Regions from separate parts of the Burkholderia sp. Bp8998 genome, predicted to be linked through region 2. Evidence: predicted binding sites of a transcription regulator. Region 2 holds the regulator's gene; the other holds the start of a gene.
The links. Region 2 encodes FliA, which starts transcription of late flagellar genes. Its sites were predicted from a motif close to CTAAAGTTTNNNNNNNNNNNGCCGNTA; they were not measured.
Positions count from the first base shown of each region.

Region 1: the regulator FliA is predicted to act here: its motif matches at 1,961-1,987, upstream of fliS (flagellar export chaperone FliS).

Region 1 is NZ_QTQF01000008.1:126,066-129,466, reverse strand. It holds gene DIE06_RS11485 (flagellar hook-length control protein FliK) at 1-1,046, opposite strand, end outside; gene DIE06_RS11480 (flagellar protein FliT) at 1,122-1,454, opposite strand; gene fliS (flagellar export chaperone FliS) at 1,451-1,885, opposite strand; gene fliE (flagellar hook-basal body complex protein FliE) at 2,073-2,417, opposite strand; gene fliF (flagellar basal-body MS-ring/collar protein FliF) at 2,669-3,401, shown strand, end outside.
Region 2 is NZ_QTQF01000019.1:86,965-90,365, forward strand. It holds gene flhF (flagellar biosynthesis protein FlhF) at 1-1,004, shown strand, start outside; gene DIE06_RS19870 (MinD/ParA family protein) at 997-1,815, shown strand; gene DIE06_RS19875 (RNA polymerase sigma factor FliA) at 1,838-2,572, shown strand; S-adenosyl-L-homocysteine riboswitch at 2,643-2,759, shown strand; gene ahcY (adenosylhomocysteinase) at 2,794-3,401, shown strand, end outside.

The sequences.
Region 1 (3,401 bases), on a different contig from region 2:
TCGCCGCTGCGCGACGCGTGGCCGCCCGGGTCGTCGGGCTCGATCGTCCAGTCGAGCCTCGCGCCGGGCCACGCCTCGCCGGCCCAGCGGAACTGGTCGGTCGCGAGTGCATCGAGCTGCTGCCGGACGATCGGCACGGCGCCCGGATGCACCGGAACCTGTGCCTGCGTCTGCGGATCGGCCGACGCGGCGGCCAGTTCGGCGCGCGCGGGCGTCCAGCGCGTGTCGGGGTGGTCGCCGAGCGGGCCGGTCGTCGCGGCCGTGCTCGACGCGGCAGACTGCCGGGTCGTCACCGCCGCGCTCTGCGCGAGTTCGTGCGGCCCCGCACCGCCCGGCGCGGGCGCACCCGGCTGCGTGGCGGATCGCGGCGCCGCCGTCGGCAACGGCAGACGCCGCGCGAGCAGTTCGTCGAGCACGTCGGGCGCGTCGTGCTGCGCGGCATCCGGGGCGGGCTGCACCGGCGCGGTCATGAGGCGCGCCTGCGGTTCGCGCATCAGCGCGGCGAGCGGGCGCTGGCCGGCCAGCCACTGCGCGAGATGGGATTCGTAAAAGAGGCCGCTTTCGCTCACGGCCTGCGCAAGCGCCGCACGCAGCGCCGCGACGGGCGGCGTGCTCGCCGCATCGCGCACCGCCGACGCGGCTGACGCTCCCGATGCGGCCGACGCAGCGGAAGAAGCTACCGACGAAGACGCGGAGGACGCCGGCTCCGTCGACGGCTGTCCGTCCGGCGGCGCGGCCGCCGCGGCGCTCAGCAGCACGGAAGGATCGGCCAGCAGCGGCGTGCGCCCGGCGATCGCCGGGGTCGCGACACCGCCCGAGCGCGAGATCGCGTCGAGCACGAGCGCGACATCGGACAGCGCAGTCTGCGCGGACGCCGGCGGCGCGGCCGGCGTGGCCCCTGTCGAAGACGGCGACGAAGCGCCCATGCCCGGCGTGCCGACCTGCGCGGTCGCGCCACCGCCGGCGGGCGCCGCCACGGTGCCGGTCAGCAGGCTGTCGAGGCGGCTCGCCAGCAGGGCGGCCGCAACGGAGTCGATACCGGTCATGATCGGAGCCTGCTCACCTCAGCCACATCGTTGCGAAGCCGGGCACGCGGCAACCGCCGCCCCGGCGAACGGGCACTACCCGCGAGCGCGGTAGAGATCGGTCAATACCTTGGTCGAGCGCCGCGCCTCGAACAGCGCGGACAGCCGCGCGACCTCCGGGCTCGCGAGATCGCGGATCGCGGCGTCGTCGGCGAGGATGCGGCGGATCAGCGCAAGCTTGCGGCCGAGGTCCGCTTCGTCGAACGCGACGCCCGGATCGGCCTCCTTCAACCCGTCGACGAGCCTCAGGAATTCGGCCTGCAACTCCGGCAGCGCGCGCCAGTCCGCGCCGCGCGCCGCGGACAGCATGCGGCCCGACACGGCCGCGAGCGCCTCGTAGCGAGCGAAGTATTCGGCCTTGAGATTCATCGCGCCGCGCCCACCGCCTGTTGTGCGGCCATGCGCGCGACTTCCGGGGCGATGCCCGTCCACGCTTCCTCGAGCGTCGCGAGCAGCCCGTCGACCTCGACCAGCATCGCGTCGCTCGCATGCAGGTTGGCTTCCAGCAGGCGCCGGCCGATATACGCGTACAGCGCGTCGAGGCGCCCGGCGATCTGGCCGCCCGCGTCGCGGTTCAGCGACGCCTGCAGGCCGCTCTCGACGATCCCGATCGCCTTGCCGATCGCTTCGCCGCGTGCGGGCACGTTGCCCTGCTGCAAATGCATGCGCGCGAGCGCGATGGCCTGTCGCGCGCCCTGGTACAGCATCGCGATCAGCCGGTGCGGGGAGGCGCCCATCACCCCCGTCTCGACGCCGACACGCGCGTACGCACTGGCTCCAGCGTGTCCTGGGGAAAACATGCGCTTCTCCTTGTGATGCGGTGGCTATGCAGCGGCCGCCGCCCTGCGATGCACGGCGCGGCCTTGTTCCAGAGTTATCGGAAGGGAATTGAAAAGCTTTAGGCGCACGGACCGCCGGGCCGGCCGCTCCCGGATGGCCGTCCCCGGATGGCCGTCCCCGGATGCCCGTCGCCGGGTGGCCGTCCCATCACACCGACATCTGCATGATGTCGTTGTACGCGCTCACGAGCTTGTTGCGGACCTGGAGACCGAACTGGAAACCGATGTTGGCCTTCTGCATGTCGACCATCACGTCGTTCAGCGACACGTTCGCCGCGCCGACCTCGAACGCGTGCGCCTCGCCGAGCGCGTGCTGCTGGTCGCCGCTGATCTTGTCGAGCGACGCCTTCATCGCGCTCGCGAACGTGCCGGCCGTCGCGGCACCCGAGCCGGCGAGCGCCGCCGCGGGGCTGGCGACGCCGCCGCTCGCCTGCGCGGCCATCGCCTGCATCTGTTGCAACACCGAACCGATTCCGCTGACGTTGGCAGCCATGCTGTCCCCAGACATATAAGAGAAAAGACCCGGGCGCACCGGGCGTTTCCGACGGCACCGCACGACGCGCACCATGCCGGATCGCGAAAAAGGATAGCAGCGCGGCGCGCGCCAAAGCCGCGAAAGTACGGGGGAAACCCCGCTCTTTTCGGTCGATCGGAGTCGTGCCCGGGTCCCGATAATCGCATCGTGTCATTGTCCGTCCGCTCGTCCGAGCGGCTCAGTCGTCCCGCTCCGGAGAAACTCCACGCATGGATTCGCAGGCCAACTCGCTGATCAACCCCGACGCCCGCACGGGCCTCGCCAGCCCGGTGCCAGGCGCCGCCGCGGCCGCCGCGTTGCCGGGAGCAGGCGGCGCCGGCGCGGACTTCGGCTTCGGCGGCTTCGCGGAACGCATCTCCGGCATCTCGCGGATGAAGGGCAACCCGAAGCTGCCGTTCGTGATCGCCGTCGCGTTCGCCATCGCCGCGATCACCGCGCTCGTGCTGTGGAGCCGCGCGCCCGACTATCGCGTGCTGTACAGCAACCTGTCGGACCGCGACGGCGGCGCGATCATCACCGCGCTCCAGCAGGCAAACGTTCCCTACAAGTTCGCCGATGCCGGCGGCGCGATCCTCGTGCCGTCGAACCAGGTGCACGAAACACGCCTGAAGCTCGCCGCGATGGGCCTGCCCAAGGGCGGCTCGGTCGGCTTCGAGCTGATGGACAGCCAGAAATTCGGCATCAGCCAGTTCGCCGAGCAGGTGAACTACCAGCGCGCGCTCGAAGGCGAGCTGCAGCGCACGATCGAATCGATCAACGCGGTGCGCGGCGCGCGCGTGCATCTCGCGATCCCGAAGCCGTCGGTGTTCGTGCGCGACAAGGAAGCGCCGAGCGCGTCGGTATTCGTCGACCTCTACCCGGGCCGCGTGCTCGACGAGGGCCAGGTGCAGGCGATCACGCGGATGGTGTCGTCCGGCGTGCCCGACATGCCGGCCAGGAACG
Region 2 (3,401 bases):
TCGTCAACGACACGGTGATGCACGAGCTCGGCGCGATGCGCGGGATGATGGAAGAGCAGTTCGACAGCCTGATGTGGCACGATCGCCAGCGCCGCAGCCCGGTGCACGGCGCGCTGACCAAGCACCTGTTCTCGGCCGGCTTCTCCGCGCAGCTGGTGCGCATGCTGGTCGACAACCTGCCGAGCGGCGACGGTGCGCAGACCTTCGAGCAGGCCGCCGAATGGGCGCAGTCGGTGCTCGCTGCGAACCTGCCGGTGCTCGAGAGCGAGGACGCGCTGATGGAGCGCGGCGGCGTGTTCGCGCTGATGGGGCCGACCGGCGTCGGCAAGACGACCACCACCGCGAAGCTTGCCGCGCGCTGCGTGATGCGCTTCGGCGCGAGCAAGGTCGCGCTGCTGACCACCGACAGTTACCGGATCGGCGGCCACGAGCAGCTGCGCATCTTCGGCAAGATCCTCGGCGTGCCGGTGCACGCGGTGAAGGATGCGGGCGATCTCGAGCTCGCGCTGTCCGAGCTGCGCAACAAGCACATCGTGCTGATCGACACGATCGGCATGAGCCAGCGCGACCGCGCGCTGTCGGACCAGATCGCGATGCTGCACGGCGCGAACGCGCCGGTGCAGCGCCTGTTGCTGCTCAACGCGACGAGCCACGGCGACACGCTCAACGAGGTCGTCCAGGCGTACCGCGGCGCGGGCGAGCATTCGCACGGGCCGACCCCGGATCTCGCCGGCTGCATCCTGACCAAGCTCGACGAGGCGACCCACCTCGGCGGCGTGCTCGACACGGTGATCCGCTACAAGCTGCCGGTCCACTACGTGTCGACCGGCCAGAAGGTGCCGGAGAACCTGTACGTCGCGTCGACCAAATTCCTGCTGAAAAGCGCGTTCTGCGTGCCGCGCGACGGCTCGCCGTTCGTGCCGCAGGACGAGGACATGCCGACGCTGCTTTCCGCATTGACCGCACGTTCCACCGCCGAGCTGCACGAGGTGCGATTTGGATAAACGGATCATCGACCAGGCCGAGGGGCTGCGGCGCCTGCTGGCCGGACGCGCGTCGCGCATCGTCGCGGTGACGGGCGGGCCGGCGAGTGTCGGCTGCACGTCTACCGTCGTGAACGTCGCGGCCGCGCTGGCCGCGCTCGGCAAGGACGTGCTCGTCGTCGACGAGCGCGCCGACGTGGATTCGGCCGCGGCGACGCTCGCGGGCGCCTGGCTGCGCGACGGCGAGCGCACGCGCGTCGCCGCCGGGTTCGGGCTGTGCGCGGCCGCGCGGCTGGCCCGCGACGGCTACAGCGACACGCAACTGAGCGACTTCATCGACGGCCAGGCCGACATCGTGCTGGTCGATGCGCAGCTCGGTGCCGACGGTGCGTTCTCCGCGCTCGCGCGCGAGGCGCACGACGTGCTGATCGTCACGCGGGTCGCCGCGCAGGCGATCACCGAGGCGTATGCGTGCATGAAGCGCCTGCATTTCGCGCACGCGGTCGCGCAGTTCCGCGTGCTGACCAATCACGTCGGCAGCCACGCCGACGCCAGGACCGCATTCGACAACCTCGCGGGCGTCGCGAGCCGCTACCTGACGGTGTCGATCGCCGACGCCGGCTGCGTGAGCGCCGATCCGCTCGTCGAGCATGCGCGCGACCTGATGCGTACCGCGGTCGACGCGTTCCCGTCGTCGGCTGCCGCGCGCGATTACCGGCAGATTGCCGCCGACCTGCTGTACTGGCCGATGCGCCCCGGGCTGGGCGCCGGCCGCGCCGTGCATGCGGGCGGCAAGCCGTCGTACGAGGCGGGTGCGGCGCACGCCGCGTGAGCGCCACCGGAAGGAGAGAGCCATGATGTACAACGCTCAAGGAAAGATGACCCAGGCCGACGTGCTCGCGCAATACGCGCCGCTCGTGCGGCGCCTGGGGCTGCAGCTCGTCGCGAAGATGCCGGCGAGCGTCGATCTCGACGACCTGATCCAGGCCGGCATGATCGGCCTGATGGACGCGGCCGGCCGCTACAAGGAAGACCAGGGCGCGCAGTTCGAGACCTACGCGACCCAGCGCATCCGCGGTGCGATGCTCGACGAGCTGCGCAGCAACGACTGGCTGCCGCGCAGCCTGCGCAAGACGTCGCGCGAGGTCGAGTACGCGGTGCACCAGGTCGAGCAGCAGCTCGGCCGCTCGGCGAACGAGACCGAGATCGCGCAGCACCTGAAGATGCCGCTCGACGAATACCAGGGGATGCTGCAGGATCTGCACGGCAGCCAGCTCATCTACTACGAGGATTTCGACCGCGCGGCCGACGACGAGCCGTTCCTCGACCGCTATCGCGTCGATCACGCCGATCCGCTGTCGTCGCTGCTGGACGACCACCTGCGCGAGGCGCTCGTCGACGCGATCGACCGGCTGCCCGAGCGCGAAAAGCTGCTGATGTCGCTGTACTACGAGCGCGGGCTGAACCTGCGCGAGATCGGCGCGGTGCTCGAGGTCAGCGAGTCGCGCGTGTGCCAGCTGCACAGCCAGGCCGTCGCGCGCCTGCGCGCGCGATTGCGCGAACAGGCGTGGGTCGGCGCGGAGAACTGACCCTTTCATTGCGGCCACGCGCGCCGACGCGGCGCGCATTTCCCGCGCCGATTTGCTACAATCCCTCCCGTTTTCCGAGGAGCGTTGCGACGGACCATCCTGCGTCCGCCAGGCTCGGAAAGCTTCACCAAGCAGCCGTGCGGCGAGATTCGCGCCGGCCCCGCTTCCTGAACGGCGCTCACGTCACCAATTTCTAGAACTTTTTTAGAAAGGAGGGCGTGATGAACGCCATTATTGATTCCCAGGCTTCCAAGGATTACATCGTCGCCGACATGGCGCTTGCCGGCTGGGGCCGCAAGGAACTGAACATCGCCGAGACCGAAATGCCGGGCCTCGTGCAGATCCGCGACGAATACAAGGCGCAGCAGCCGCTGAAGGGCGCGCGCATCGCGGGTTCGCTGCACATGACGATCCAGACCGGCGTGCTGATCGAGACGCTGAAGGCGCTCGGCGCCGATGTTCGCTGGGCGTCGTGCAACATCTTCTCGACGCAGGACCACGCCGCTGCCGCGATCGTCGAAGCCGGCACGCCGGTGTTCGCGTTCAAGGGCGAGTCGCTCGACGAATACTGGGAGTTCTCGCACCGCATCTTCGAATGGCCGAACGGCGAATTCGCGAACATGATCCTGGACGACGGCGGCGACGCAACGCTGCTGCTGATCCTCGGCTCGAAGGCCGAGAAGGACCGTTCGGTGATCGCGAAGCCGACCAACGAGGAAGAAGTCGCGCTGTACAAGTCGATCGCGAAGCACCTCGACGCCGATCCGACCTGGTACTCGACGCGCCTCGCGCACATCAAGGGCGTGACCGAAGAAACCACGACCGGCGT